DNA from 4 places in the Paenibacillus sp. FSL R7-0273 genome. Region 3 is predicted to be linked to each of the others. Evidence: riboswitches for the same ligand, from Rfam matches in the RefSeq annotation. Region 3 holds a riboswitch; each other region holds the start of a gene.
What was found. A riboswitch is a leader RNA that binds a small molecule or an ion and turns the genes downstream of it on or off. The one in region 3 is predicted to bind cyclic di-GMP.

Region 1 (7,669 bases), 910 kb from region 3:
ACCGCGGCTGCTGGCACGTAGTTAGCCGGGGCTTTCTTCTCAGGTACCGTCACTCCGGTAGCAGTTACTCTACCGGACGTTCTTCCCTGGCAACAGAGCTTTACGATCCGAAAACCTTCATCACTCACGCGGCGTTGCTCCGTCAGGCTTTCGCCCATTGCGGAAGATTCCCTACTGCTGCCTCCCGTAGGAGTCTGGGCCGTGTCTCAGTCCCAGTGTGGCCGTTCACCCTCTCAGGTCGGCTACGCATCGTCGCCTTGGTGAGCCGTTACCCCACCAACTAGCTAATGCGCCGCAGGCCCATCCCTTAATGACAGATTGCTCCGCCTTTCATTCTCCCTTCATGAGAAAAAAGAAATTATCCGGTATTAGCTACCGTTTCCGGTAGTTATCCCAGGCTAAGGGGCAGGTTGCCTACGTGTTACTCACCCGTCCGCCGCTAAGCTTACCCCGAAGGATAAACTCCGCTCGACTTGCATGTATTAGGCACGCCGCCAGCGTTCGTCCTGAGCCAGGATCAAACTCTCCAAATTGGTATTTAGAAAGAGCGATTGCTCATTTTGAAACATCTGACGAGAATTTACATTCTCTACTTTTGGATCTCACCGAAGTGATTTCCGATACTCACTCGTTGTTCAGTTTTCAAAGATCAAGCTCGTCGTCGCTAATGATTATCTCATCAGCAGCAACTCTTATAATATATCACGTTTGTTTCAGAAGCGCAAGCTTTTTTTGAAATTTCTTATTCGGTCAATTTCAGCTAAACTTTGACGCGCTCTAACAACGCTTACCTATAATACCCCACATCTCTTACAAAAAGCAACCCCCCTCGGCAAAAAAAGACCCCTCGCTTAAAAATCTAAGCGGGGGGTCTTGATAAGACTATATATCTTTCGTTATTAATAGAACTTAGCAGCGCTATATTTGCTTGCTACTTTTGTAAGGCCAGCATCTTTGCTGTTCTTAGCCAATCCAGCGTCTACTGTAGTATCAATTGTTACCCATTTACCGTTAAGCAAAACTTCATTCCAGGCATGGTAGGTCGATACATAGCTGGTGTTACCCATAACCAGTTTAGTTGGAATACCTTCACTGCGCAGCATTGTTGCGAATAGTGAAGCATAATCGTAGCAGATGCCCTTCTTAGTCAGCAGTGTGTTGTCATTGCTAGGGATATAGTCCTGTGCTACTGTAGCAGCCAATGTGTTGTCATACTTAACGTTGGCTACGATGTAATTATAAATTGCTTTAACCTTAGCTTCATCAGTAGTCAGGCCCTGTGTAAGCTGCTTAGCTTTCAGTACTGCCTTATCGGAAGAGGTCCATTTAACATTCTGCACGGAACTCAGGTATACAGCGTTAGTATTGCTGAGCTTAAGCTCTACATTCTCTGAGGATACTACTTTGTATTTGTTGCCGGTTGTGTTCTCCAGAACAGATACTTTATATGTGCCGTTGCCTTGCTGCAGCGGGAAGGATTCTGTCGATTGGGAAGCGTACAGGTTGTAAGTGTAGCTGTTGCCGTCTTTAGTGATCATGAGTTTGATGCGTTTATCAGCAGGTACATCATAGGATACTGCAACAACACCTTGGTCTAGCTTCGATGTATTCAACCAGCTTGAGTCTGCAGTTGCAGCAGAAGCTGTGCTTGTCTGAACGGAAGTAACCACTACGAACAATGTTAACAGCATGAAATAGAATTTTTTCATGGATAAAACTCCTTTCGGTAGCTGGCTGCCATCCTTACGGGAAGGCCCTTTAGCTTTGCGTCCCTACCTTTCGATAGGTTTGCCGTTATCGTGTGCAGCTTTATCTATTCTCTCAATCTTCCAAATATACTAGATTCTGGATTAGATAGCCAACAAAAAAAGCCCTTCATTCGGTAGCTGGCTGCCATCCTTGCGGGAAGGCCCTTTAGCTTTGCGTCCCTACCTTTCGATAGGTTTGCCGTTATCGTGCGTGCTTTTATAGTTATATACTACCATATTCCTGCCCAGATACAATACCTAAATTACTAGATTTTCAACATTTTTTATTAAAATTCTTTCTATTATGTGAAAAATCTGTTTGCATATCCGGTCTCAAGTCAATTTAGCATGGATAATCAGCCGGTGCGTAGGGTTAACAAGCGGATCACAGGTAATCAGAGTGAGGATAGAGTCCGTATCATTGCCATTCAGCACCGATACATCTGTCGGCTCCACAATAGAAATATCATATACCTCGTACTCATAAGCCTCTGTACTTGTCTTAATTCTGATAGTATCCCCGATCTTCACTTCATCCAACCTGTTAAAAAGCCTGCCTGCCGTTCTGGATCTGTGCGCAGCAATGGCTGCATTCCCCACCTCACCCAGCGGAGCCGTCTCCTTCATATGAGCAGCAGCATGCTTCAGATTAGCCTTAGTTGCTCCTTCAAGAACAGGCAGCTTCAGCTCAATCCGGTCGATTTCGATAATTCCGGTGATTTTGCCGCCCACTGTAATCTCCTCAGACGGCTTTTCTGACGGCGGTGCCTCTTCCTCCTGTGCCGACTCATCAGCCAGCAGCTGGGTTACCTCAGCATAAGGCTTCTGCAAATCCGGTCCAGGCGCCGGGGCCAGCTCACTGTAAGCCTGCTCTGCTTCCTCCAGCAGCTTGGCCTGCTGCCGGTCGTTGTACCACTCGCTTGCTTTTGGATACAGCATGATAAGGACGCCTGCCAATATGATCAAATAGGACAGCTTGCGCATGAAGATCCCTCCGTTAGTCCGGGACAAGGTCCCCCTTGCCCTGATAATTGCCTAGAACACCCACATACGGCTTCCAATAAAATTAATAATTACGGTAACGCCGGTAACCAGCACCTTTGCAAACAGCACCTGAATCCCGAAGCTGACCGTCAGCATATGCATCAGCAGCACCGAAATTCCCAGCACCGCCAGATTGAGGATGATGAACCTCACCAGCTGCAGCCGGTCAGAGCCGCTCTTACCAGCATCGCGGTCGCGGAAGGTCACTTTTTTGTTCCAGAAAAAGCTGTTGGCTGTACCCGCGCTATAGGAGATAACCTGCGCAGGCGCATTCATCAGCCCCAGTGAATGGAGCAATGTAAATACTGCAAAATCGATTAATGTATTGAGCAATCCTACGGCGTTAAATTTAAGGAACTGGATAAACCCCGCATTCAGCTTTTTATTTTTCATAACGTCTGCCTTCCCGCTTGTCAGGATATTCACCGTCCTCATACCCCCGGGTCTCCCGTACAATATACAGCGGCCGGTCCTTCGACTCATCGTAGATCCGCCCGATATATTCGCCGATCACCCCGAGCAGCATCAGCACGATCCCGTTAAACAGCAGATTGACGCCTACAATGGAGGTCCAGCCGGGAACCGCCCAGGTGGTAAACAGCTTTTGGAACAGGATGAAGAACAGATATAAGAAACTGGAAAAGGCCAGAAAGAAGCCGACATAGGATGCGATTTTGAGCGGTTTATGAGAGAAGGAGGTGATGCCGTCCAGGGCAAACCGGACCATTTTCTTCAGCGGATACTTGGTTTCTCCGGCAAAGCGCTCCTCACGCACATATTCAACCATCGTCTGGCGGAAGCCTACCCAGCTTACCAGCCCCCGGACATAACGGTTTTTCTCCTTCAGGCCGCGCAGCACATCGCATACCTTGCGGTCAATCAGCCGGAAATCACCGGTATCGGTAGGAATCTCCACGCTTGTCATGCTGCTCAGCAGACGGTAGAAGAGCTTGGCGGTCACTTTTTTGAACAGAGTCTCCCCGTGGCGCTTAAGCCGCTTGGCGTAGACCACCTCATAGCCCTCCTTCCACTTCGCAATCATCTGCAGGATAACCTCAGGCGGGTCCTGAAGATCGGCATCAATAACAACCACCGCCTGCCCTTCAGCATAATCCATCCCGGCGGTAATCGCGACCTGATGGCCGAAATTGCGCGAGAAGTCAATCAGCTTGACATTCCCGTCACGGCTGCTGATCCCGCGCATAATCTCAGCCGTACGGTCACGGCTGCCATCGTTAACGAAGACCAGCTCGTAGGAGTCGCCGCATTCGTCCATAACCTTTTTGAGGCGCTCATACGTATGCTGGATGACCTCCTCCTCATTGTACATCGGGACAATTACACTGTATCTGGCTTTCACCTTTGTTCCTCCTAAAAGTTTTATGGAGCTTTACTTCATTGAGATGCTTCGCAATAAAACTCGCTCCGGAAGCATACACTTTGTTTTGTGAGCATGAGCTTCCCTGTATTACTTCGTACAAAACTCGCTTCGAAAGCATACGCCTTAGTTTTATGGAGCTTTACTTCATTAGGGCTGGCTCCTCCCTAGAATACCCAGGAAGGGAACCAGCGCAGCACGATATTTACATAGTCGGCACTAACCTGCATTCCTGACAGCACCGGATAGAACATAATGAAGAGTATAGCCGCCGCAGCCACATAAGCATAACGGATTTTGGAGGCTCCGGGAACCCTGCTGTCCAGCTGTTTCATTACATATACAATAGCCAGGATGATAAACGGCACCATTGCAAAATAGTGATACAGGAACGTCTCGCGCGGAACGAGCATCCATGGCACATATTGCGACAAAAAGGCGATCCAGAGCATGTACAGGTGCTTCTCTTTGTTCCTGATGGTAAGCCACACTGCGCCAAGCATTGCAAAAATCCCGGTCCACCAGATCAGCGGATTACCCATAGTAACAATACTGCTCACCTGGCCCTCCGGCAGTCCTTCACCGCCGCTGAAGAACCAGACCGGACGTTTCATAAACGGCCATTCCCACCAGGAGGAGGAAAACGGATGCGTGGCTACCAGCTGGCTGTGATAGTTATACATGTTCTTCTGGGCATCAATCAGCCCTTTTATAGTATAGCCTTCTGTAGTAACGGACAGCACCGGAATAAAGGACAGGCTATAGACTATTACCGGAATAATGACAAAGAAGCCGACACAGCTGGCAAGTGTAATGATAGTGTTCTTCCAGAAGGATCTGTCGGCTGTCCGGCAGGCGGTCTTGATCTCCTGGTCACCCAGCTTTCCTTCTGCAAGCATACGCCCTGCTGCCTTGTATTCCCTATAGCGGTCGAACAGCGATAACGCGAGCATAACTGCCAGCCCGGCTCCCCCATACAGAACGATCCACTTGGACGCAACCCCTATACCGAAGAAGAGGCCTGCCCAAAACAGCGGAACCAGGGTTTTGCGCAGCGGAACACGGTAAAAGTTCATTGTAAAATAGCGCTGCATGAAATAGAACATCAGCATGATGAAGAATACGCCGTACACATCAATGGTGGAAATACGCGTCTGGGTAAAATGCATGAAATCCAGCGCGAACAATCCGGCTGCCAGCGCAGCGTAACGGGTTCTGCCGAACAGCCGTAGGCCCATCATATAAATCAGCGGCAGCATCGCCGCCCCGAACAGGGTGCCGATAATCCGCCAGCCGAACGGATTGACGCCGAACAGCTCCATCCCGGCTCCGATCAGAATTTTGCCGAGCGGCGGGTGAGTATTTTCGTAAGCTACAATGCCGTGGAAATGCTCATATGCAGTACGGGCATGGTAGATCTCGTCAAAATAAGTGCTGTTCATAAAATTTGAGTGTGCCGGAACTAGCGACTGCTCATCAAACAGATTGGCAGGCTCGCCTCTTTTGGCAGCTGCACCGGCATCCGGAGTTACACCGGCTACAGGCAGCGGGGTTTTGTTCCCTCCCTGCTCATAGAAAGCAATTTCATTCAGAGTGAATCCAGGCGAAGTTACAGTAAGCTTCACATACCTTGCTGCTACGTTCAGCGGCTGGCTTTTCCAGATGAAGACATTGCCGACATCCTCGCTTACATCCAGCGGGCTTCCCCACACGTCCGGCGTTTCGCTGAATTCGAGCTTAAACTTACCGGTACCTACACCGCCGAATATCTTTACATTCTCCAGCTGTCTGCTCTGGCCAAGATCAGCATAGAAGCTCTCGCCGATGGCTGCAGGCTCCCATAACGTTTCCGGCGCCTTAGTTGAACCGAGATTAACCAGGGCAATGACTGTATAAACTGCCGTAATGGCAAGCATCCAGATCCAGTCCTTACGCTGCAGCCTGAACTTGGACTTGCCTGCGGCTTCGAGCGGCCGGATGCTTTCAGCTAGCGCCAGATCAGCTGCATAATGCTCAGCGGCTGTAGCCGGAGGGGCAAGCGGCTTGATTTGTTTGCGGATATATACCATATACCCGGTATACAGCGTATAGACCAGCAATCCGAGATTGGCTATAGATGTAACAATAACAATCCCGTCTGTCGGCGGGTTGCCGCCGGCATTGAGATGAGCCAGGGTATAGCCGACATTAATATATTGCGTCAGCGTAAAGCCCAGGAACATCGTCAGAAACCGCCGGTCCTTGCTCTCCATATAACTGAAGAGGCAGAGAATGAGAGCCGGATAGATATAACGCTCATGCATTTTGGTGCCGAGCACGAAGACGACGGCAATTAGTACGATCGCTATAAAATAAGACTTGGACAGCTCCTTGCGGTCTTTGCGGAATGAATAATAGGCTGCTGCTGCAACTGCGGCCAGGATAAAAATAAAACCCCAGACACGGTAAGTGATGCCCAGCCAGGTTACATCCATCGCTGACCACATCGGCCCGGTGAGGGCATACAGGTTGAACGCATTAACCGTCGAATACGGATATGATGACAAAGTACTCTTATACAGATCGATCAGCCCGATGAAGCCGCCGTTATTCCAGAAGAATGGAGCTGCCAGCAGGATAAAGGCCCCGAGGCCGTACAGCGCGCCGTAGGCCAGCTGCTTCCAGGCCCGGTGATGATAAAAGGCGAACATCAGCACAGGTGTAAAGATCAGCGCCTGGGGCTTAACAAGCACAGCAATAGCAAAGAAGATGGCTGAACGGATAAAGGTTTTGTCCGCTGCCCCCATAATGCTGAGCAGCAGGAAGATCATAAAGAAGGAATCAGCCTGCCCCCAGGCGGAGGAATCCATCAATACAGCCGGATTGAACAAGTACAGCAGCATCAGGCCCATAGCCATTCCGCCGCCCAGCTTCTTGCTACCAATCTTGTAAATGAGCACGCCCAGTACAAGATCCGAAAGAATAGCCGGCATTTTAAACAGCAGCATCTCTCCCGCCGAGCCGTGCGTCAGGCCGAACAGTCCGCGGAGGGCGCTCAGCAGATATAATATGTACAAATAGCCGGGCGGGTAGTCCGCGAAATAGCCTTCCTCGTAGAAGCCGCCCGGCCCCTTGTCAACCAGACGCTGGCCCCAGGCAATGAAGGTGTTCATATCATTTTCGTAGCCTTGTGCAGTAATGCCGATCCAGATACGCAGAATAAAGGCGCCCGCGAATGCCACATACAGCCATCTTGTGTAAACAATGTCCGTCTGGCCAAGCAGCTTGCTGCTGCGCAGCCCTCTATTGTACATCAGGGCAAAAAACACGCTGAATGCTGCCGAGATGAGCAGGATCTTAGCCGGTGAGACCTTATGGGGTACAGTTTCAGTACCACTGTTATCGGCAGGAACGGCTGTCCCGGTATCTAGAGAAATGAAGCCTGCTCCCTCCGGAAGGGTCTCCAGCTGTTCTACAGACAGATCATCGAAATAGGCTTTCCCTTGAATAAGGTTGGCAT
Region 2 (7,669 bases), 660 kb from region 3:
GCCTGTGTTTTGTACCGAGCTTGTAAAGATCGCGAAGGACCCTCCGGCAATTAAAGTAGCCCCCAGTGCAGTAGTCGCCATTGCCATTGCCATTGTCTTTTTAAGATTAGCCATTGTAATTTGTCTCCTCCTGGTCTCCATGCATGGAGAATATAATGGAATATTTATTGAATCTTCCCTGACCGCCTCAGCGCTTTAAAAGGAAGCATCAACCGTTCGTCACCGGCGGCAAATCACCGGCTGCTGTCTGCGGCTCTTCAGATTCTTCATCCATCCGCATGATTGCTTTGAAAATGGTTATAATCGACGAGACAACCAGGTAGACACCAGGGGTCAGGATTACAATAATGATGCCTGCAGTCGATTTTACCCAGTTCATCAAAAACCCGATTAAAGGAACCGTGAAGTCCGCGTAGCTGGCAACTACATTGCCTGCGGGAATCGGCGAAGGGTCCTGCGCATCGTTATTGTCACCTTTTGTAATATAGGCAAGCCCGGCGCCAGTGCCGCTAACGCTCACAATCCGGTGAGTGATCAGGCTGCCTGATCCGTCCACAGCTGTGTAGGTAATAACATCCCCCGGCTGAAAGGCTGTCTGCTGCGCTTCATCCTTCACCGGATTAACCGCAATGATAGCCCCGGTCTTAATTCCGGGCTCCATAGAACCGGACAGCACAGTCAGAATTTCCTTGCCCAGAACCTTGGGTGTTCCGCCGTTCATTCTGCTGGTTACCGCTGATATCAGCACGAGCAGAAATATCGCCATCAAGACATACATGAGTACATTACGGGTCCATTTGAGTATCACTTAGGGCAGCTCCTTATTTAAAATCTGATTTGTTTTGTCCTATTTTCACGGTTATACCGTCGGTCACAGGTACATCCGGGTCAGCCGGTGCCGTAGCTCCGGGAGTGGCCGGTTCCTCAGCCTCAGGCTTCGCCTGCTCCTCAGCTTCGGGCTTCGCCTGCTCCTCGGCCTCGGGCTTCGCCTGCTCCTCGGCTTCGAGCTTCGCCTGCTCCTCGGCTTCGAGCTTCGCCTGCTCCTCGGCTTCGAGCTTCGCCTGCTCCTCGGCCTTGAGCTTCGCCTGCTCCTCGGCTTCGAGCTTCGCCTGCTCCTCGGCCTCGAGCTTCGCCTGCTCCTCGGCGGCCTTCAGCTCCTGCAGCACATCTGCTGCCTGAGTGTACAGCTGCGAGGCTTCATCAGCATAAGCTCCGGCTTGAGAGGCGGCTGTCAGCGCCTGCTGATAGGCTGCCTGCACATAGGTATCCACCCGAACGGTAGAGGCAAGCTTACGGACCATCTCCTGGAACTCGATGATGGACAGACTGGCCTGAGCCAGCAGCTGTTCAAATACAGGAGCATCCGTGTGCTGAGCTGCTTCAAGCTGTTCAAGGGTGACGCCAAAGGGTAACAGCCGAACGCTTATGTCCTCCCTCTGCTGTGCAAGCTCCTGCTGCGAGCGCAAAGAGTAGGCTTCGAGCTGAGCCAGTAATTCAGCTGCAGAAGCGGCAGCTCCGCGTGCCTGCTCGGCAGCCTCCTGTATGCCGCTGATCTGTCCCTCTGCGGTTCCGGAAGCTGCGTTTGTATCCGCAATGTCTGCGAACGCCCCTTTCGCTGCCTCACGCTTCAGAACAGCCCGGTTCATCGCTTCGCTGGCCTGATTAGCCAGCTGATCCACTGTTACCGGAAAAACAAAGGCACTTGTAATACCCGATTCTGCCGCTGTGCTGCCGGTAATAAGCGCATACGTCGGGGAGGTAATCTGACCGATGCCATAGGCGGAGATCACCACAATTCCCGCAAGCTGCGGAAGGATTAACCGGCGGTTTTTTTTCTTGCGCGAAGTTCGTGAAAGCCTCACAGGAGCCTCTCCTTTGGTAGTCCGCATATGCCATGCAAACTAGTTCGTCTATCAGTCATTTGATCTTTATGAAGAACATATAATGTTCGTTATAAAGAACCTTGGCATAAGTATATGTCATGTTCCCAGAATATTTAAACCTTCATTTTTAAGCAATATTCGTTATAAAGAACGATTCTAGTTTGTTTTCCTTAATTTATCTGAGGTTTACTCACGTTTTCGTACTTTTTAAAGAACAACATCAAGGAAATTGGATTTTATCAGTTATGCAGATTGAAGCTGCTGCGGGGAGTGAAAATGAGGTGAACGGTAATGAAATGATTCTGAATGGATTCATACACCGCTTCGATAGTGCTTTGTCCGTAGTAGGGTTATTTGCTATACTGTTAACAAAAAGTGCGGAGGGGCGTTTAACTGTGCCGGAACATTTAGGAAATCGCATTCACCAGCTCCGCCTGGAGAAGGGCCTGTCCTTATCCGAACTGGCGGATAAGGCTGATGTGGCGAAATCATACCTTAGCAATGTGGAACGAAATATTCAATCCAATCCCTCTATCCAGTTCATCGAGAAGATGGCCGATGCACTCCAGGTATCTATTCATATCCTGCTGTACGGCGAACCGCTGGAAGCGCAGGAGACTACACTCGACGGTGAATGGTTGCGTCTTGCACAGGAAGCTATGGCTTCCGGAATAAGCAAGCGTGAATTCAAGGAGTTCCTCGATTATCAGAAATGGCGGCTGGAGCAGAAGGAATAGCTGCCAGGAAACATATACATTCCTATTCAGCAAAAAAGGGCACAGCCTCATTCGCTGTGCCCTTCTCTGTATGTAACATCCGGATGACCCTCTGCATTACATCGCCTGTAACGCCCTTTCACTCAGAAACCGGCGGATCTCCTCCGCCTTGAGGCCGGCCTGCCTGGCCGCCATCATTAAATACACCCATTCCAGATCCAGATCACCCGTTTGCAATTCTCTGTCATTCCCCTGGTTGGACTTATCCAAGAAATCTCCTCCTAAGATTATACGTCCCCAGGCAGTCCGGCCATCATAGTATTTCTACATTAGATCCGAGACTTTGTGCCCCTGTCTTTCGTCCAGGTTTACCCTTTACTGGACCCTTTACATGAAAGGATCTGGCTACAACCGGTCATTAAAAGTATGAAACCGCTCTCTGCAATAACATTATATAGCATCCCATTAACAAAGTGTGTCGATTGTTGGAAATATTCTGAGCGAATATCTTCGGAATTTACGATTCATTTTGTAATATTTTGATTAAACTATATGAAAACTGTGCGCTATGACCTATGACTAGCTGGATACCAGGCTATTTTCTCAGAATAAAACATAGACTTATTTACCCTCTTTCCCGCTCTCTAATCAGCCCACAGCATTTATAATGGTTCTGGATGAATAACGGCCTGAATCATACCATTTTGCGAACGGTATAGCACAAAGTATGAATTGATTAGCTGACCCCAAAGTAGCACAATAGAGGTGCAATGAAACCGCAAACATATCAGCCCCACCAGCCGCTGGTGCTTTTCCTGGCGCATGTGGGGTTCATCCGTTAGGAGGATGTATTCATGGCAGCCAAAGGACCTTATAATGAATCCGTTTGGAGCAGTTATCACGGACCGAATCTGGGCTATATTCAAGACAAGTATGAACAGTTTATCAATGACCCCTCTTCAGTAGAACCTAATTACCGCGATCTATTTACTACAAACGGCCCTCCGCCGATGGCACCGGTAACCGAGCAGGCTCCGCTGCCTGCTGTAACAGGGGATGCCGAATGGCTGAAGAAAGCCGTAAGAGCCTCCAAGCTGATCGCTAACATTCGTATACATGGCCACCGCGCCGCCAATATCGACCCGCTTGACCGCGGAGAGAATCCGATGGCCCAGTGGCTGGACTTCCGGACTTATGATTTGACCCGTGAAGATCTTACAGCTATGCCTGCCTCGCTGATCTGGGAGAATGCGCCCGGAGATGTTAAAACCGCCTGGGATGCGGTGCAGCGGATGCTGCAGGCTTACACCCGGACTATTGCTTATGAATTCGGGCATGTGCATGAAGAGAAGGAGCTGCGCTGGCTGAACAGCCAGGCCGAGTCAACGAGCTCACCCGCTCCGCTGAATAATGATGAACGCAAGGAGCTGCTGAACCGGCTGATTCAGGTGGAGCAGTTCGAGACCTTCCTCCATAAAACTTTTGTCGGCCAGAAGCGTTTCAGCATTGAAGGCAACGATGCGCTGGTACCGATGCTGGATGAAATTGTACGCGCAGCCGCACATGATGGTGCCGAGCATATTCTCATGGGCATGGCTCACCGCGGACGGCTTAACGTTCTGGCTCACATTTTGGGCAAGCCATATGATATTATTTTCTCAGAGTTCCATCATTCTCCGAACAAAGAGCTGTTCCCTTCCGAGGGCTCGATGGGCATCAACTACGGCTGGACCGGGGATGTCAAATACCATCTCGGCGCAGACCGTGCCGTACGGCATGGGGAAACGGTTCGCACACGGATTACGCTGGCCAACAACCCGAGCCATCTGGAATTCGTTAACCCGGTAGTCGAGGGCTTCACCCGCGCCGCACAGGAGGACCGGAGCAATCCGGGATTGCCTAAGCTGGATACCAGCAAGGCTATGGCCGTGCTGATGCACGGCGATGCCGCTTTTCCCGGCGAGGGGATTGTCGCGGAAACCCTTAATATCGGCAAACTGAAGGGTTATCAGAACGGCGGTACGGTGCATATTATCGTCAATAACCGCATCGGCTTCACTACGGAGAGTGAAGATTCCCGCTCCACCCATTATGCCAGTGACCTGGCCAAAGGCTATGAAATTCCGATCGTGCATGTCAATGCCGATGATCCGGAGGCCTGCATTTCCGCAGTCCGTCTGGCCAGCGCTTACCGCAATCTGTTCAAGAAGGATTTTGTTATCGATCTGATCGGCTACCGCCGCCACGGCCATAATGAAATGGATGATCCCGAGACAACCCAGCCGGTTGTCTACAGTAAGGTCCGCAATCATCCGACGGTCTACAGGCTGTATGCTGAACGTCTGCAGAGCGAGAGGGTCCTTACAGCAGAAGATGTGAAGCGTATGAGCGCTGAATCAGAAGGCGTCCTGCAGGCGGCCTTTGAATCCATGAAGGAAGGCAAGCATAAAAATGGCGAGTCCAAGACGTCGGTTGTGCTTGAAGCCGAATCCAGAGCTCCGCGGTCTACAGCGGTTCCCCTCGGTACCCTGCAGGAGATCAACCGCGAGCTGCTGACTTCACCTGCCGGCTTCAAGGTATATCCGAAGCTGGAGCGGATTCTCCAGCGCCGCAAGGATGCGCTGAAGGACGGGGAACGGGTTGACTGGGCGCTGGCCGAGACGCTGGCCTTTGGAACGATCCTGAAGGACGGCACGCCTATCCGCCTCAGCGGACAGGATTCGCAGCGCGGTACGTTTGCCCACCGCCATCTGGTGCTGCATGACAGCGAGACGGGAGCCCTTCATTCACCGCTGCATCAGCTCAGCTCCTCCCGCGCTTCCTTCGGGGTGTACAACAGCCCGCTATCGGAAGCCTCGGTGCTTGGTTATGAGTACGGCTATAATGTGTTTGCACCTGATACCTTTGTAATCTGGGAAGCCCAATACGGCGATTTCGCCAATGCCGCCCAGGTTATCATTGACCAGTTCATCTCTGCCGGACGGGCCAAATGGACACAGCGCAGCAACCTCGCGATTCTGCTGCCGCACGGCTACGAGGGCCAGGGGCCTGAGCATTCCAGCGCCCGGCTGGAGCGCTATCTGCAGCTCTCCGCTGAGGAGAACTGGACGGTAGCGAATCTGACCAGTGCCGCGCAGTATTTCCATCTGCTGCGCCGCCAGGCCGCCCTGTGCGGGCAGCCGGATGCCCGGCCGCTGGTCATCATGGCTCCGAAGAGCCTGATCCGCAATACGCGCAGCACATCCCCTGGAGCAGAGCTTGCCTCCGGCGGCTTCCAGGCTGTACTGCCTGAGCCGCTGCTGGGCAGCACGCCGGCTGAGGTCAAGCGTCTGGTTGTCTGCAGCGGCAAGGTGGCAATCGACCTGCAGACCGAGCTGGAAGCGGCAGGCGGCCGCGACTGGTCCTGGCTGCATATTCTCCGGCTGGAGCAGCTTTATCCGTTCCCGCAGGCCGAGCTGGCAGCACATCTGAACAGCCTGACCTCCCTGCAGGAAATTGTATGGGTACAAGAGGAACCCAAAAATATGGGCGGCTGGAGCTATGCCGAGTCCCGGCTGCGTGATATCTCTCCGCAGCAGGTCAGCGTACGGTATATCGGCCGTCCTGAACGGTCCAGCACGGCCAGCGGATATGCGGATGTTCATACCTTCGAGCAGCGCCGCATAGTTACGGAAGCCCTGAAATTGAACTCGCAAGTACAAGCGCCTGTACCGTCCTCCTGACCGGATGACGGTGTCACGATAATGTAAACTATTAAGTTTGGGGAGGTAACGGCCTGTGTCTGAAATTAAAGTACCCGATCTGGGCGAGTCCATTTCCGAAGGAACGATTTACAAGTGGCTGGTTAAGGAAGGAGACACTGTCGGCCAGGGCGATGTGCTGGCCGAGCTTGAGACCGACAAGGTGAACCTCGAGATCAGCGCTGAGGAGGATGGCGTCATCTCCGCCATTCTCCGCCAGGCGGGCGAGAACGTTGCTGTCGGCGAGGCGATCGGCGTGATCGGCGCGGCTGCAGAAGGTGGCACGGCTGCCGGTAGCGGCGCTGGCGGGGAGAGCGGCGCTGGCGGCAGCGCACAGGGAGGCGGCAGCGCACAAGGAGACAGCAGCGCTGCGCCTGCTGCTGCATCTGCGGCAGCGGAGGCACCTGCTGCCGCTGCACCGGCTCCGGCCGCTCCCGAAGGCGCGGCCGGCAGCACTGCGGCCCTGGCTACGCCGGGGGCGCGCAAGCTCGCGCGGGAGCGGGGCATCGACCTCGGCGAGGTCACTGCCCGCGACCCCATCGGCCGGATTGCCCAGGCCGATGTGAACGGCCACGGCGCAGCCGGCCAGGCGGCCGCTGCGCCTGCGGCACCGGCGCCGCAGGCCGTACCGGCTGCGGCGAAGAAGCCAGCTGCGGCTAATGCAGCGCCGCAGGACGGCAAAGCCGTGGAGCGCAAGCGCATGTCGCGCCGGCGGCTGACGATTGCCAGCCGTCTGGTCGAAGCGCAGCAGACGGCGGCCATGCTGACCACCTTCAACGAGGTGGACATGTCGGCAATCCTCGACATCCGCAAGCGGCGGAAGGATGCCTTCAAAGAGAAGCATGATGTCGGACTCGGCTTCATGTCCTTCTTCACCAAGGCCGTGATCGGGGCACTCAAGGCCTATCCTCTGCTGAATGCAGAGATCGACGGCGAAGAGCTGCTGATCAAGAAGTACTATGACATCGGCATCGCCGTTTCAGCGAAGGAAGGACTGGTCGTCCCTGTTGTCCGCGATGCGGACCGGCTCAGCTTCCCGGAAATCGAGCGCCAGATTCTTGGGCTGGCCTCCAAGGCCCGCGCCAACACGCTCAGCCTGCAGGAGCTGCAGGGCGGCACCTTTACAATTACGAACGGCGGCGTGTTCGGCTCCCTGCTATCCACGCCAATCCTGAATACTCCGCAGGTCGGTATTCTCGGCATGCACAAAATCCAGCTGCGCCCGATCGCCCTTGACGAAGAAACCACCGTTAACCGGCCTATGATGTACATCGCCCTATCCTACGATCACCGGATCGTGGACGGCTCAGAGGCAGTAAGCTTCCTCGTC
Region 3 (7,669 bases):
CAGGGAGCGTAGCATAGCCGTTCCCTGTGACGAAGAACGTTACCGCAAAGTCATCCAGCGAATAGGTCAGCGCCATGAAGAATCCGCTGAAAATCCCCGGCTTAATGATTGGCAGAATCACTTTGGTCAGCACACTCATCCGGCTTGCCCCGAGGTCGCGGGCGGCATCGGTCAGCGTCGGGCTCATCTCCTGCAGATGCGGCAGAATCATCAGCACGGCAATCGGGATGCTGAACGCCACATGGGAGAGCAGCACCGAGGTGAAGCCGAGCTGAATGCCGGCAATCGTGAACAGGATCAGAAAGGAAGCCCCGATAATAACGTCCGGACTGACAATCAGGACATTATTCAGCGAAAGCAAAGCGTTCTTCGAGCGCCGTCTGCGGCTGCGGTGAATAGCTAATGCACCTATGACCGCAATAACAGTGGCGATGGATGAGGAGAGCAGCGCGATAACGAGCGTATTGATCACAATAATGATCAGGCGCGTATCCTGCACCACCTCCCGGTAGTGATCGAGCGTAAAGCCCTCGAACTTATGCATCGTCCCGCCGCTGTTGAACGAATAATACATTAGATAGAAAATCGGTGCGTACAGGACAACGAAGACCAGCACCAGATAGATATTGGCGAGACCGTTTTTATTTTTCATGCCGCACCCCTTTCCGCGAGCTGCCGGTCAGAAGCATGAACAGCGCCATAATGACAATCAGGAATACGGCAACGGTCGAGCCCATGCCCCAGTCCTGCGTAACGAGAAAATGCTGTTCAATGGCAGTGCCAAGCGTAATCACCCGGTTACCGGCGATGAGACGCGTAATCATAAACAGCGACAGCGCCGGAATGAATACCGCCATACAGCCGGAGCGCACCCCGGAGATTGTCAGCGGAAAAATAACCCGGCGGAACGTTGTCCACCCGGAGGCGCCGAGATCGCGGGCAGCGTCTACAAGTGACAGATTCAGCTCCTCGAGGGCACTGAAGATCGGCAGAATCATAAATGGAATGAAGATATACACCGATACAAACACAAAGCTGAAACCGGTGAACAAAATCTGCTGCTCCCCGATGCCCAGGACATCAAACAGGCTGTTAACCGGCCCGAAGGTGCCAAAAATACCGATGAACGCATACGTCTTCAGCAGCAGATTGATCCAGGTAGGCAGGATAATCAGCAGCAGCCACAGCTGCTTGTGCTTCGTGCGGGTCAGCAGATAAGCTGCAGGATACGCAACGAGCAGCGAGAACGCTGTGATCAGGAACGCATACCAGAAGGAGTTCAGCATCATTTTCATATATACCGGTGTAAAGAAGTTCACGTAATTATCCAGTGTAAGCTTCCCGTCCAGATCAAACAGGGAATAATAGATAATCAGCAGCACCGGTGCGATGACGAACAAGGCGATCCATAAGTAATAAGGGATGAGATAATACGACCGGCCCTTATTGGTCATGGCTCTCTACCTCGCCGTAAGCTTCCAGACGTCTGTCGAATTCTTCCTCCGTTTCGCCGAAGCGCATAACATGAATCGCTTCCGGGTCAAAATAAAGCCCGATCTCGCTGCCTACCTCCGCCTTACGGGTAGAGTGGACCAGCCATTCGTGGCCGGATTCATCGTAGCAGCTGATTTCATAATGCACGCCGCGGAACAGCTGGGAATCTACGCGCACCTTCAGCTTGCCCTGCTCCAGCGTGGAAATTTCCAGATCCTCCGGACGGATGACAATCTCCACTGCTTCATTCGGCCGCAGCCCGGCATCCAGACATTCAAACCGGTGGCCATTAAATTCCACCAGATAATCCTCGATCATAACACCCGGTACAATATTCGACTCCCCGATGAAGTCGGCAACGAAGCGGTTGATCGGCTCATCGTAGATATCGTTTGGTGTGCCGCTCTGCTCGATTTTTCCTTTGTTCATGACAAAGATCCAGTCCGACATCGCCAGCGCTTCCTCCTGGTCATGCGTGACAAAGATAAATGTAATTCCGAGCCGCTGCTGCATTTCCCGCAGGATATACTGCATTTCAGTACGCAGCTTCAGATCAAGCGCGGACAAAGGCTCGTCCAGCAGCAGCACCTGCGGCTCATTGACGATCGCACGGGCAATCGCCACCCGCTGTCTCTGGCCGCCGGACATTTCATTAATCGCACGCTGGTCATAGCCGACAAGGTTAACGAAGCGCAGCGCTTCCTGAACCTTTTGCGTAATTACATCCTTTTTGAGCTTCTTAATCCGCAGTCCAAAGGCCACATTCTCGAACACGTTCAGATGCGGAAACAGGGCATAGTCCTGAAATACAGTATTAACCTGCCGCTCGTTGGCGGGAATGTGGTTGATCATTTTACCGTTCAGATAAATGGAGCCTTCGGTCGGCTCGGCAAAGCCGGCGATCAGACGCAGAATAGTGGTCTTGCCGCAGCCCGACGGGCCCAGCAGTGTATAGAATTTGCCGCGTTCGATTTCGAAGCTGACGCCTTTTAACACGGCCTCCTCATCATCATACTGCTTAGTAACCTGGTCAAAAGAAATAATAGTGCCTTCCGGGGTAGCTATAGCTAACAACCTCCTTACCTTATGTAATACAACCTATTTTACCCTCATCTCACAGGGCGCAATCGGCGTCCTCCGGCGAAGCTCCGCCCGCACCGACAATTCCGCCCCTGCTTCGACAACATTTCATATTATATAGCATATCGGATGAATCCCATATATGCGATAACGTACATTGTAAAAACTCAGCCGTAAACTTAACAAGTTCGTAAAATATAGCGCCTGCACGCCCGGCCTGAGATGCTATAATGAAAGCGGCTGAAAACAGCCTGCAAATTTCTCTTTTTACGAAAGAAGATGACTGAGATGAACGAGGGGTTACAAGACCGCCTTGAAAAATTCGGATTATCCCTATATATGATACGGATTACACTGGCTGCCTCCCTGTCCTGGCTGGCTGTCCATGGCCTGTACGGCGACGAGTATTTATACTTCGCACCGCTGGCCGCCATTCTGATTACACAGGGCACAGTCAAAGCCTCACTGGAAAAGGGCTGCTACCGGCTGCTCGGCATTGTGCTTGGCGGAGCGGTGAGCCTGATCGTGGGCCGCTTCCTGGACATTGGCATCGTCTCGCTTCTGCTGATCCTGCTGCTCGGCATCGGTATTGCGACCGCCTGCCGGATTAATGTTCAGGCCGTTTCCCAGGTCGGGGTAACGTCAGTGCTCGCGCTTACCTTTTACCATGATCAGTATGTTGTATGGAGATTAGCCGAGACTCTGATCGGGGTATTAATTGCCCTGCTGATTAATATGATTATTGTTCCTCCCAAAGGCTTCGCCAAGGTAAAGGGCCTGGCCCTCGAAGGCAGCCTGCTGCTCGCTGATTCGCTCAGCGGACTCGCTGCAGGACGCAGAACCGGGGAACCGGCCGGTGACACGCTGAAGCGCTCTGCGGGACTGCTGGCAAAGAGCAGCAGCCTGCAGAAGGAGCTGCTGTACACTCTGTCGCATTATCCCTGCCGCAACGAGATGAACGGGCTGGCCAAGGCTACTGCACATCTGCAGAAGGTTCACTTTTATGTCCAGGAGATTGCCGAAGAGCTCTCCCTGCTGCCTGCACATTATGCCGCTGCCGACCGGATGAACGAGGTTATGGCAGCTACCGCCGACTGCATCGCCCTGTACGGGGCCAAGGTGCTGTCAGACGCTGAAGCCGGACGCCCGCTTCCGGAATGCCTGCAGGAGGCCCGGGAGCTTCAGCTGTCCTGGTTCTCGGAGCTGCAGGGGCACTGTCCACTTACAGCAATCCGCGATCTGGGCGCTGTATTCTCCCATTTGAACCGGGTACTGGATGTTATTGAACAAGCCGGTTATGTCGCTGTTTCTGCCAGCCCCCTGCCGGCGAGAAGCAAGGCTGCCAGCAGCCTCCCCCTTGTCAACAAAAAACTCTCCCACAAGCTGTAAGCCGGGGAGAGTTTTTTGTTGTGTCCCGGTATCTATTGGAGATAAAGCCCCACGGTCTGCTATTACACCCTACTCCGGCTGTGATTTTTAGACAAATTTACAGTTGATAACCCGCTGCACAAGTATTAGAATTAAGTTTATTTGCAGCAACCTCTAAAATTCAGTACTATAGTACCAGTAATAAATTCTTCTCTGTCGAGCGTGGTCGAATAAAGGACCTCATACTGAATGTTTATCATGGTCTCATGTATAAGGGCAAACTGTCCGAAAGGGCAGGACGCAAAGCAATGGGCCTAAGGATGCGTGCTCCGCATTTATGGCTGCCAGGCTGCCGGTTTCTGATAATCGAAAAAAGCGAGGTTATAACTATGCCGCACCACACTCTTGATCAGCCACGGCATGCGTTCAGCGCCGTACCTGCCTTCAGTGCCTCTGATCCTGCATCCTCCTCCTTCACCTCCAGGCAGCCAAGCGGAGCCGCCGGGCAAGAGGAGAAGAACGGGCGAATTATTGTGCAGAATGATCAGATATTTATCACTCCCCCTTTACCGGGCGGTAAAGCTGCCGTCATCTCTGCCATTCACCCTGTTGTCCTCAGAATTAACCGGATTAAAGCAACCGAGCCAGCCGCGGTTACTCCAGCTGACCAGCTGAGCTGGGAGATCAGCGAGAAGCCGCAGTATCAGATTACCGTATCCGAGGACGGGCTAAGCGCATATTTTACCCTTTACCGTGTAGAGAAATATGCCTGGAAGCTGGTCAATTGCCCCGCCTCGGCTGAGGTCTGTGTCCGGGCTGAACCGAACTATAACCTGCTGCTCTCGAAGCTGACCGTTAATCAGATTGTAGCCGACTTCTCCAAAAGCTATTTCATGCCGAATCTGAATATCCCTGCCTTATACGCAGAGCTGAATAACCCGACCTATCTGCCGGTCTGTATCGCTATGGGTAAAGCTCCGCTGCCGGGAAGAAACGGCCGGCTTGAGCCTGTGGCCCGGCTCTCTTTAAATGAGGCCTCCGGCACAAGCGGAGCAGACTGTCCGGAGCCTGATGCAGATTGTCCCGCAGCCGCAGTCTTCCAGGTCCGGACAGGCGAAATATTGGCCCGCAAGCTGCCTCCGCAGGAAGGAATGCCCGGCTACGATGTGTTCGGCGGTGTTCTCCCGCCCCTGCAGCCGGAGGATATCACCCTTCTCCCCTCCGATTGCTTCTCTCTGCTTCCGGGCGGGGATATTGTAGCGAACCGCGAGGGCCGCCCGCGGTTTACAGGCTGGGACACTCCGGCTATGCGGATTGATTTTCCGGACACTCACGTTATATCGGAAAGTACTACAACTGCTGACGGGACGCTTGTTTTTGCTGGAGATATCATTGCGCCGCAGGGAATCAGTGAGCATTCCACTATAGAAGCATTAGGAAACATATACATAACGGGCGACGTCCGCCATGCCGTCATTGCCGCCACCGGCAGCATAGTCATCCGCGGCAAGGTTACGGACAGCCATATTTACTGCGGTGACTGCGGGGCAAGACAGCACCGGCTGTACCAGTCCCCCGATCAGCTGATAGCAGAGCTTAATCTGCTCAGGAGTGCCGCACGGATGCTGGAGGAGAATCTCCGCTCCCGGCAGCAGCCGGTGAAATACGGTCTGGTTGTGCTGCTCCTCCTGGAGGGCAAATATGCCCATCTTCCAGGCATGATACGCGGGCTGCAGGGGCTTCTTGCCGGCGACAGGCCGGCTGCTCCTGTGGATACCGGCCAGCTGAAGCATATGCTGGAGATATTCCTGCACTCCCGGCAGTTCACCGAATTTATTAACGATGATATAATCGGAACTTTTCTGGATTTGCTGGAGGAGCTGCGGGATGGAGTATTCCATATGCATGAAGGAAATGTGCGGATTGATATTTCCGGGGCAGAGGACAGTCTGCTCCAGTCGGGAGGCAGCCTCTATATTCACGGGGAAAGCGCTGCAGGCAGCACCCTGCTGGCAGCGGGTAATGTCGGATTTCTCATGGCGCAGTCGGTATGCTGCGGCTCCAAGGTAGAGGCCGGCCAATCCATCACCCTGCAGCTGGCCGAGTCCTTCGGCGGGGAGAAAACGCAGCTGACAGCCGGGCTTAAGGTCACTGCCCGGCAAATCTCGGGCACCAGCATCCACATTGGCGGCTATACCGCAGAAATTGATGAACCGGCGGAGGCGGGCGTATTTACCGCCCAGAGCCTGCGGTTAAGAAATCAGAGCTAATAAGAGAGGAGCCTGCAGAATGCCCCGGAGGGCAGCCTGCAGGCTCCTTTGTTTATTAATAAGGACCGTGGTCCCGTAAGACCACACTTTGCTGAGTTATTTAGTTACGTTATCCTGCGGTTTGGTGCAGCTCTTCCCCGCCTGCCGGCCGCTTTCTCCTGCCGCGCCCCAGCTTCACATTCACCAGAAGGATACTGCTGACGATAAGCAGCATGCCTGCGATCAGGTTGAGCGTAACATGCTCATGCAGGATCAGCACGCTTGAGCCGATTGAAATCAGCGGAATCAGAAAGGTATACGAGCCTACCTTTCCCGCCTCTCCTTCATTAATGAGTTTAAAGTAAACCATCCAGCCGAGTGCGATAACGAATACGGCGATAAACAGCGTATTTACAATAAAGGCGCTGCTCCAGGTAATTGCCGACCAGCTCTCTGTAACCGATCCGGCAGCCAGCAGGATCAGTCCCCCGAGCATAATCTGCATGGCAGTCAGCCACAGCATATCCACCCGGGCAGCATTCCGTTTCATATACACGGTACCGAGGGCCCAGCACAGTGCGCTGGCCAGTGCCAGCAGCACCCCGGCTGCCGAGATGCTGCCGGTAAATCCGCCGATGCTAAGCGCTGCTACCCCGGAGAAGCCAAGCAGCAGGCCGAATATTTTCAGCCCATACATGCTCTCACCCAGCCAGATCCAGGCGAAGATGCCCAGCAGTACAGGCTGCAGAAAGACTATGGCCGAGAACAGGCCGGAGGGAACATATTGCAGGCCAATGGTCTGGAATCCGTAATAAAAGACAATGCTGAGCACAGCTGAAGCCAGATAGACGGGCCACAGCCGCCGGAACTCAAGCTGCCTCCATCTGGGCAGTGCGGCTATAATCAGGATGACCCCGGCAATTACGGTACGGATACCGGCGAACAGCAGCGGCGGCGCATAGGTTAAGGCGATTTTGGACAGCGGCCAGTTGATGCCCCAGACGATCACCAGAAAAGTAAGCAGTATAACTGTTTTATTGCGTTGCGGCATTGCGTTCACCTCTTGTTTCTTAGTCAATCCAAATGATACAATATCCGTATTCATAATTGAAATGCATTATAATCATGAGGGGCATACCATATTTGTTATGAACAATAACCAGATTCTTTTATTTGTCAAAATTGCCGAGACCGGCAGCTTCACCAAGGCCGGCCAGGAGCTGAACATGACCCAGCCGGCGGTCAGCCGGGCCATTTCCGCCCTGGAGACCGAGCTTGATGTCAAGCTGCTGCTGCGTGACCGCCGCAGCGGGCTGATGCTTACCGAGGTGGGCAAGCGTGTACTGATCATTTTCCGGGAAATTCTCGGCGGGTTCAACAAAGTGGAGCAGGAGGTCTCAGCAGAAAAGGGGCTGGAAAAGGGCCTCATCAGGATCGGCGCCTTTCCGGTTGCCGCTGCGTACTTTGTACCGAAGATC
Region 4 (7,669 bases), 760 kb from region 3:
GGGCTCTTGTCGTTTTGGAAGGATTATCTCGCCATACGGCTGCTGGAAATAACAAGGAATTACGACACCCGTCACACTCACGGACGGCGGGGGATGAAATATACCTATAAGACATGGACTTGCTGCTTATCCGTTGCAGATAAGCACAGCCGTGTGTGGAACATATTAGTGCCCGGTAACCGCAGCTTGCGGGTGCCGGGCACGTCTACTTTTCCGGGACTTATTCCGGTGTCACTGTACATACCGCCCGACAAAACTGCTTACCTTGGCAATATACCCCGTCTTATCTGTGTCATAGGCCAGACCATGTCCTGCCCCGTGCACGACCAGCTTCTCTTTTGGTGCACTGCAGGCCTGATACAGCTCCTCCATCATGAAGAAGGGCACGAACTTGTCAGCATCCCCGTGAATGAACAGAATCGGGACCCTGGCTTTTCTGACCTGCTTGAGCGCCGAGGCTTCTCCGAAGGAGTACCCCGCCTTGATCCTTGTAACCAGACTGGCACACTGCACAAACGGAAAGCCCGGTAAACGGTACATCCGCCGGAGCTGATAGGACAGCTGTGCTTTGACCGAACTGTAGCCGCAGTCCTCTATGACAGCTTTGACCTGCACCGGAAGCGGTTCCCCCGCAGTCATCAGCACGGTTGCCCCGCCCATGGAGACCCCGTGCAGGACAATTTGTCCCTCTGCACCTGTCTCTTCCAGTACCCATTCAATCCATTTCACAACATCATGACGCTCAGGCCAGCCGAAACCGATATAATTCCCCGTACTTTGCCCATGCCCTCTCGCATCCGGAAGCAGCACATTATAGCCCAGCCGCTCATAATACAATTTCGCTATTGCTCCCATGTCCTTTCCCTTTCCGGAATAGCCGTGGGCAATAATGGCAGTACGGCCTGCAGCCTGCTCAGACGCCAGAAAATAACCCTTTAGCTCCAGACCATCTCCTGAGCGCAGCTGAACCTCCCGGAAATGCTGGCGCGCAACCCACTCAGCTCCTTCTCCCCAGGAGGCACCGGCAACAGGCGGGTCAAGCTTCAGATCCGGGCTGCTGGCCAAAAACTCCTTTGGTGCGCGCTTGATTGCCACACCGTAGAAAAAAAATCCCGCATAGCTCAGCGCAGCAGCGGCTATGATCAGCACTGCCGCTATTACAATTAACCACATACCACAATCTCCTTTATATTCAGTCATCCGTCTCCCTATTATAAGCCTTTCCGCACAGCCGCAGAAAAAAGGCTGCCCGGAGTCTATCTTCCGGCAGCAGCCTTTAAGATAACCCGGCGGAATCACCCTTTCATCCGCCGCGGTCTTACCGTTTTAGCTTTTACGTTTGCTGGTTCTGGTTCTGCTTAGCAGCAGGCCCAGGACAGCCAGGGTCAGACCTGTAATATAATATGGAGCCGGACTCGCTTCTCCGGTTTGCGGCAATGTAGCCGCTGCTGTGGCACCCGGATCGGTAACACCGCCCAGCGGTATTTCATCATCAAGGATGATTTCATCATCCGGACCCGGTCCGGCTGTCGGACTCGGCTTCGGTGTTGCCTGAGGTGATGTTACTCCTCCTACGGCTGCAGTCGCACTTGCGACAGGTCCAAGCGGTACGGGATTATCGTCGATCTCCAGCTCCTCATCTGTCACAATCGTTCCGATGACTGTCGGACCGGCCGGAGTCGGAGGGGTTCCGCCCGGAATAGCAATTACACTCGTGGGCGATGCCGTTGCCGGCACTGTAGGACCAGGCGTTACAGCGCTTGTTGGTGCTGCTGTTGGTGCTGCTGTTGGTACTGCTGTTGGCGCTGTTGTTGGTGCCGTTGTTGGTGCTGTTGTTGGTGCCGTTGTTGGCGCTGTTGTTGGTGCCGTTGTTGGCACTGTTGTTGGTGCTGTTGTTGGTGCCGTTGTCGGTGCCGTTGTCGGCGTTGCCGTCGGCGTTGGCGTCGGTGCCGCTGTCGGCGTTGCCGTCGGTGCCGCTGTCGGCGTTGGCGTCGGTGCTGCTGTCGGCGTTGGCGTTGGTGCTGCTGTCGGCGTTGGCGTCGGTGCTGCTGTCGGTGTTGGCGTTGGTGCCGCTGTCGGTGTTGGCGTCGGTGCCGCTGTCGGTGTTGGCGTCGGTGCCGCTGTCGGCGTTGGCGTCGGTGCTGCTGTCGGTGTTGGCGTTGGGGCCGCTGTCGGCGTTGGCGTCGGTGCTGCTGTCGGCGTTGGCGTTGGTGCCGCTGTCGGTGTTGGCGTTGGCGCCGCTGTCGGCGTTGGCGTTGGTGCCGTCGTCGGCACTGGTGTCGGCGTTACTGTCGGTACTGGTGTCGGCGTTACTGTCGGTACTGGTGTTGGCGTTGCCGTCGGTACTGGTGTTGGCGTTGCCGTCGGTACTGGTGTTGGCGTTGCCGTCGGTACTGGTGTTGGCGTTGCCGTCGGTACTGGTGTCGGCGTTACTGTCGGTACTGGTGTCGGCGTTACTGTCGGTACTGGTGTTGGCGTTGCCGTCGGTACTGGTGTTGGCGTTGCCGTCGGTACTGGTGTTGGCGTTGCTGTCGGCACTGGTGTCGGCGTTGCTGTCGGCACTGGTGTCGGCGACGGAGTCGCTGTAGGCGTTGTTCCGTTGTCGCGGCCAGTGTAAGGCTTATGGTGGAACTCTCCGCTTCCTTCCAGGGAGGCTCCGATCATGCTTCCGTTAATCTGCCCGTTGTTAAAAGTAATTGCTGCATTCGGTGCCAGTACAGTCCCCATGATACCGATGCTCTCCATCCGCAGGGCTGTCGCCTGCGGGAAGTTATAGAGCACTTTATTCTGGCTTACACCCTCCAGCCCGTTTCCGTTCTTGAACGTGACTGAAGCTCCGTCTATATTAACGATAACAGTAGAGCCCGCCGGTGCATTAATCCGCAGCTCATTGGCACCCGTAAGCGTGGTTCCTGAAACCGAGAATACATTTAATACCGGATCGGTACCCGTCAGTTTAATGTTTCCATAGTTGTCTTCCGTCTTGCCGTTCACTGTCAGAGCTGCAAGCTGCAGAGACTTGGTGCGGAGCAGGGCAAACTCTGAAGCAAAATGAATTACATTCGCCTCCTGCCGCAGCGTCCCCGTTCCGCCCCGCGGTTTGCCGGAGCCTGAATAAGTGCCGCCGTACACGGCACTACCGTTAACTTCTCCATTCTCATAGGTGAGATTGCCGCCGGCCACAAGTGAATCCATCTCTGCAATTTCTGCTGCACTCAGGCTAGGGCCTACAGAATATCCCTGGGTAAGGGTAATGTTGCCTCCGGCAGCCATTCTGCCTTCAGAATCACTGTGGTAGCCTTTAAGATCACCGAGAATAAATACATTGTACTTACCCGCAATACCCGGGAGGGGATTGCTGTCAGCCCTTATCTTACCCTGGCCGGCCGAAGCCAGCCAGCCGCTGATCAGCAGAACTGCAGCCATAGTCAGAGCAAAAGATAATTTGAATACGGATTTACGTTTCATTATTAATTCCCCCCGTAAGATGCGTATAAATTCCAGTTATAGCAGCACCTACATCAACAAACGAACAAAAAAAGCCGCCAGGAAGTCGAGCTCCATGGCGGCCGGACGATCATAGCCCTCTCTCAAGGACTGTAGACTCCTGGCTTTGCGTCCCGCACTTTCGGGCGGTTTGCGATTATACATGAGAAAGTATGTAATTGAAATAGAGTAAGTAGTCTATGACATTTGTTACTTTAGCACTAAACTTAGTGTATTCCCTGACTCGTATTTTTGTCAATCTATTCCTTATAATATTTTTCCATAAAAATCGATTTTTCTGAAAAGACAGGCCTTCAGAGCTTTTTTTCAGCTGTTGATCCCTATAATTCTATTAATTGTCCAGCCAATCCTCTCTTATACTCCTGAATACTCGTATTTCAATACTTAAAAATCAAACTATTCAAACGTTGTAATATAGTATATTTGAACTATTTTATTTTTAAAGAAATGCTCCGCCGCTTCATTATTCTTTTTTATATCCCATTCTATGCTTGTCAGTTTCATAAAAGGCATACTATCTTCACTCAGACGAAAAAAAACTGCCTGACGGTTACCCGCAGACAGTTCATCCCACACTTATTTCTATTATATAAAAAGCTGCAGCCAGCCGAACATCGACATCCAAAGCGGAATACTTAAAAACAGGCCAAACACCAGACCGCGGCGGAGACTTCCTTCATGATTCATCCTCAAGCTCCTCTTTTCGGCGAAAATTATTTTTAACTTTAGTATTACAAATTTAATATAAAACAATTCCGGAAACTTTATTGTGAAATATGTCACATTATTCTGCGTTTATAAAAATAAATAAAAGGCCTTGCCATGGGAGTTGGCAAGACCTGAAGGGTACCATATACACTGGGGGGGTGTCTGGTCTATTCAATATAAAGGATCTACCTGAAAATAAGCTGATAGGAAGCTAAAAATTACATTAAAATCGTCCAGCAGCCCAAGGTGCTGATTACCACCACCAGCGCTACAGGATAAAGAATTTTCCGGCTCACCTTATCTCTAAAGGTAAAAAACAGACAAAGCATACAAAGCCACGCAATAAGGAGACTGCCCATTTCCTATGCATACGCTCCTTCCTGACCTCTAATCTATATTAAGAAGATACCCGTGCGGTACCTCATACATACCATTTTAACCGGTAAAATTTTTTCTCCTATATATAGAAGAAAAGCGCAGGCTCCGGTAATATCCGGAACACCGCGCTGCATCAATAGTTGTCATTCCAGCCTGTGCCTGCATGAGTACGGTCTCTTGCTCCCTTACTAATATAAAGCATACTGGTGATTTGTCAAATCGGTACGGCCAATGTAGGCCGTCAGATACAAAGCTCTGCGCCCTCCGCCGCAAAAACAAAGCGCAGCATCGGGCTGAACAGGGGCTGCAGCACGGACATATGCCCCTCTCCCTGAAATTCATTATAGGCCAGCCGGCTGAGCCCGCCGCCGGTATAAGGGACCAGGCGCTCATAAAATGCCCTGGCGTTCTCCAGCATGCCTCCCTCCTCCGAGCCGAGGCCGATCATCAGGGAACAGGTAAGCTCTCCGCTGCGCAGCTTCTCCTCCAGCTCAGGCAGCATATCGAACAGCACCCGGTTCTTCCACCAGAGGGACGGACTGCCGGCGATATAGGTACTGAACAGCCCGCTGCGGCAGATCATCGTATATAGGGTGAAGAAGCCGCCCAGCGAATGACCGAACAGCGCCGCCCGGGTGTGATCCACGCTGTATCTTCGGCTGATCAGCGGCATCAGCTCGAGTCCGATGAAATCGAGAAAAGCATCGGCCCCGCCGTTCACCGGCCAGGGCGAGCCGTCGGGACGCAGTCCCTGCTGCGTATCCGGCACAGTGAGGTCCCTGAAGCGCCGCTCGGCCACAAACGGCCCGTCTGCCGGATAACCGATGGAGACAACCATACCGGACGGAAGCCCCCGCGGATGGCGGGTCTGGAGCCGCATCGCATCATTCAGCGAAGCAAAGTAGGCGTTGCCGTCAACAGTGTACAGCACCGGGTATCCCTCCGGCGGGGCTGGCTTCAGCGGAAGATGGACAAAGATCCGGTAAGTCAATCCGTTGTAGAGCGAGGTCATATCCCACACCTCGGTTCCCGGCAGCATGCAGGCGCTGACCGGTGACATCAGCTCGGCTTCCGCACCAAGCCGCCGCGCCGCCGCACCTGCCTGCTGTTCATCAGCTGCCCCGTACAGCCACTGCAGCGCTTCAGGAAACCGTGCAGACATAGAGGCAAGGTCATGGGCCGCCCCGTCGGCTAGAGACAGCCGCAGCCGCTGCTCATCAGCCAGCTGGCCGCGCAGGCTGCGGTACAGCTGCAGCGTGCTGGGCACCGCCTGCCGCTGGATATTCTGCTTGTACACACCCTCGCGGTTACCCACAGAGAAATACAGCTTCTGTCCGCCGTCCGGCAGCAGGTTAGCTTCAGTGAAGGCTAATACTCCTTCATACCAGATGGAGGGAGACAGCATGCCGAACCGCCCGAAGGCATCGGGACGCCAGTAAGCCGCCAGCAGGGTAACCAGCCCGCCCAGTGAATATCCGAGCATTCCGGTTGATTCCGGTTCCGGGTCTGTCCGCAGGACTGAATCAATGTAAGGCTTAATACTGTCAGCGATTTCATTGAGATAGGCGGGCCCTCCTCCGCCAAAATCCGCTTTTCCCTCTGTTGCAGCAGACTCCGGCCAGGGTGTATAATCATCATTTCGGGAAGAGCTGCTGATTCCGATAACGATCAGCTCAGCAAGCAGCCCTTCACGGAACAGCCTGTACATATAATTCAGGTTATTCATCATCAGGGTTGCGCCGTCATGCAGGTATACTGCAGGATAACGTTTTTGGGACAGCTTATAGGAAGGTGGCAGGAATACCGTCAAGCGGCGCCCCTGCCAGTCCAGCTCCTGCACTTCAAACATCAGGCCTTCATCCTTTCATCCTTCATCTCTGCCGGTTGTTTCTTTCGTTATTATGAAAGCTTTTAGGGATTTGCACCATAGACGGAGACCGGATCGGGCATGGATTTTTGGGGACCGGATGCGTGAAGGCATTTTTTGCCGCCTCCTCAGACTCTATTAAAAATAATAGAATAAAATTTTAGAGATCAGATTGCAGACGGGGCCTGGCCTTACCGTTTCTGAAGGGCTTTCAGGAGGGCGGAGACGGCCTTTTGTTCGCTTGACTTTTCAACATATGGTAGTAAAATGATTGAAGTCCCCTAAATGTAGTGTATATAGTAGTTAAACTCATATACCTAGCGGAATACCAGAGTACGATTACTAAAGTATAAATAGAACCATTGTTATAGGAGGTTAGAGCGACTATGCTGATTGCTTACGATTCCAAAACCGGCAATGTCAGACGGTTTATCAACAAGCTGAAGCTGCCTGCTGTACAAATTGAAGAGCATATGATGATCGACGAGCCTTATGTGCTTGTTACATACACCACCGGATTTGGGCAGATCCCCGAGAAGGTGTCTTCTTTTTTGGAGAAGAACCATTCCAGGCTGAAGGGCATTGCCGCGAGCGGCAACAAAAACTGGGGTGAGCTGTACGCACACAGCGCAGACCTGATTGCAGAGCGGTATAATGTGCCGGTAGTCGGCAAGTTCGAGCTGTCAGGAACATTTGGCGATGTGGAGCGAATAAAACAGGAGGTGAACCGGGTTGCGGCATATTGAATTGAATAACATGTTGATGAAGAGAGACGAGACCGGATTTTTCCAGCTCGATAAAGACCAGGAGGCTGTAGCGGAGTTCATGCGTGATGTGGAGCGCCGCAGCTTAACCTTTACAAGCACCAAAGCCAAGATTGACTATATGATCGCCAATGACTATTACGAGGACCTGTATGACCGTTACAGCGCAGCTGAGATGGAGGATGTCTACCGGATCGCCCACGAGTACGATTTCCGTTTTCCTTCCTATATGGCGGCTTCCAAGTTCTATACAGACTACGCCGTCAAAACCAATGACCGCAAGCAGTACCTCGAGCATTATCCGGACCGTGTAGCGGTTGTAGCCCTGCACCTGGGACGCGGAAATGTCGAAACGGCCCGCACCCTGGCCCGCTCCATGATGGAGCAGCGCCTGCAGCCGGCCACCCCGACCTTCCTCAATGCCGGCAAAAGCCGCCGCGGCGAG

Region 1: another riboswitch for cyclic di-GMP. It lies ahead of R70723_RS02800 (transglutaminase-like domain-containing protein); the one in region 3 lies ahead of R70723_RS32470 (flagellar assembly protein A).
Region 2: another riboswitch for cyclic di-GMP. It lies ahead of R70723_RS32685 (anti-repressor SinI family protein); the one in region 3 lies ahead of R70723_RS32470 (flagellar assembly protein A).
Region 4: another riboswitch for cyclic di-GMP. It lies ahead of R70723_RS34200 (choice-of-anchor A family protein); the one in region 3 lies ahead of R70723_RS32470 (flagellar assembly protein A).

The regions. Positions count from the first base shown of each region.
Region 1 is NZ_CP009283.1:628,943-636,611, reverse strand. It holds rRNA gene R70723_RS02805 (16S ribosomal RNA) at 1-533, opposite strand, end outside; gene R70723_RS02800 (transglutaminase-like domain-containing protein) at 900-1,709, opposite strand; cyclic di-GMP riboswitch class I at 1,723-1,803, opposite strand; cyclic di-GMP riboswitch class I at 1,879-1,959, opposite strand; gene R70723_RS02795 (class D sortase) at 2,082-2,732, opposite strand; gene R70723_RS02790 (GtrA family protein) at 2,784-3,185, opposite strand; gene R70723_RS02785 (glycosyltransferase family 2 protein) at 3,175-4,152, opposite strand; gene R70723_RS02780 (phospholipid carrier-dependent glycosyltransferase) at 4,338-7,669, opposite strand, start outside.
Region 2 is NZ_CP009283.1:379,606-387,274, reverse strand. It holds gene R70723_RS31800 (TasA family protein) at 1-114, opposite strand, end outside; gene R70723_RS01680 (signal peptidase I) at 209-808, opposite strand; gene R70723_RS33685 (cell envelope integrity TolA family protein) at 822-1,862, opposite strand; gene R70723_RS01670 (helix-turn-helix domain-containing protein) at 2,279-2,620, shown strand; gene R70723_RS32685 (anti-repressor SinI family protein) at 2,717-2,869, opposite strand; cyclic di-GMP riboswitch class I at 2,897-2,982, opposite strand; gene R70723_RS01665 (2-oxoglutarate dehydrogenase E1 component) at 3,454-6,321, shown strand; gene odhB (2-oxoglutarate dehydrogenase complex dihydrolipoyllysine-residue succinyltransferase) at 6,377-7,669, shown strand, end outside.
Region 3 is NZ_CP009283.1:7,004,706-7,012,374, forward strand. It holds gene R70723_RS30105 (ABC transporter permease) at 1-652, opposite strand, end outside; gene R70723_RS30110 (ABC transporter permease) at 642-1,454, opposite strand; gene R70723_RS30115 (ABC transporter ATP-binding protein) at 1,444-2,568, opposite strand; gene R70723_RS30120 (FUSC family protein) at 2,863-3,963, shown strand; cyclic di-GMP riboswitch class I at 4,208-4,299, shown strand; gene R70723_RS32470 (flagellar assembly protein A) at 4,332-6,212, shown strand; gene R70723_RS30135 (DMT family transporter) at 6,322-7,242, opposite strand; gene R70723_RS30140 (LysR family transcriptional regulator) at 7,340-7,669, shown strand, end outside.
Region 4 is NZ_CP009283.1:476,332-484,000, reverse strand. It holds gene R70723_RS02100 (alpha/beta hydrolase) at 232-1,173, opposite strand; gene R70723_RS34200 (choice-of-anchor A family protein) at 1,327-3,468, opposite strand; cyclic di-GMP riboswitch class I at 3,562-3,652, opposite strand; gene R70723_RS32695 (alpha/beta hydrolase) at 4,835-6,442, opposite strand; gene nrdI (class Ib ribonucleoside-diphosphate reductase assembly flavoprotein NrdI) at 6,847-7,206, shown strand; gene nrdE (class 1b ribonucleoside-diphosphate reductase subunit alpha) at 7,193-7,669, shown strand, end outside.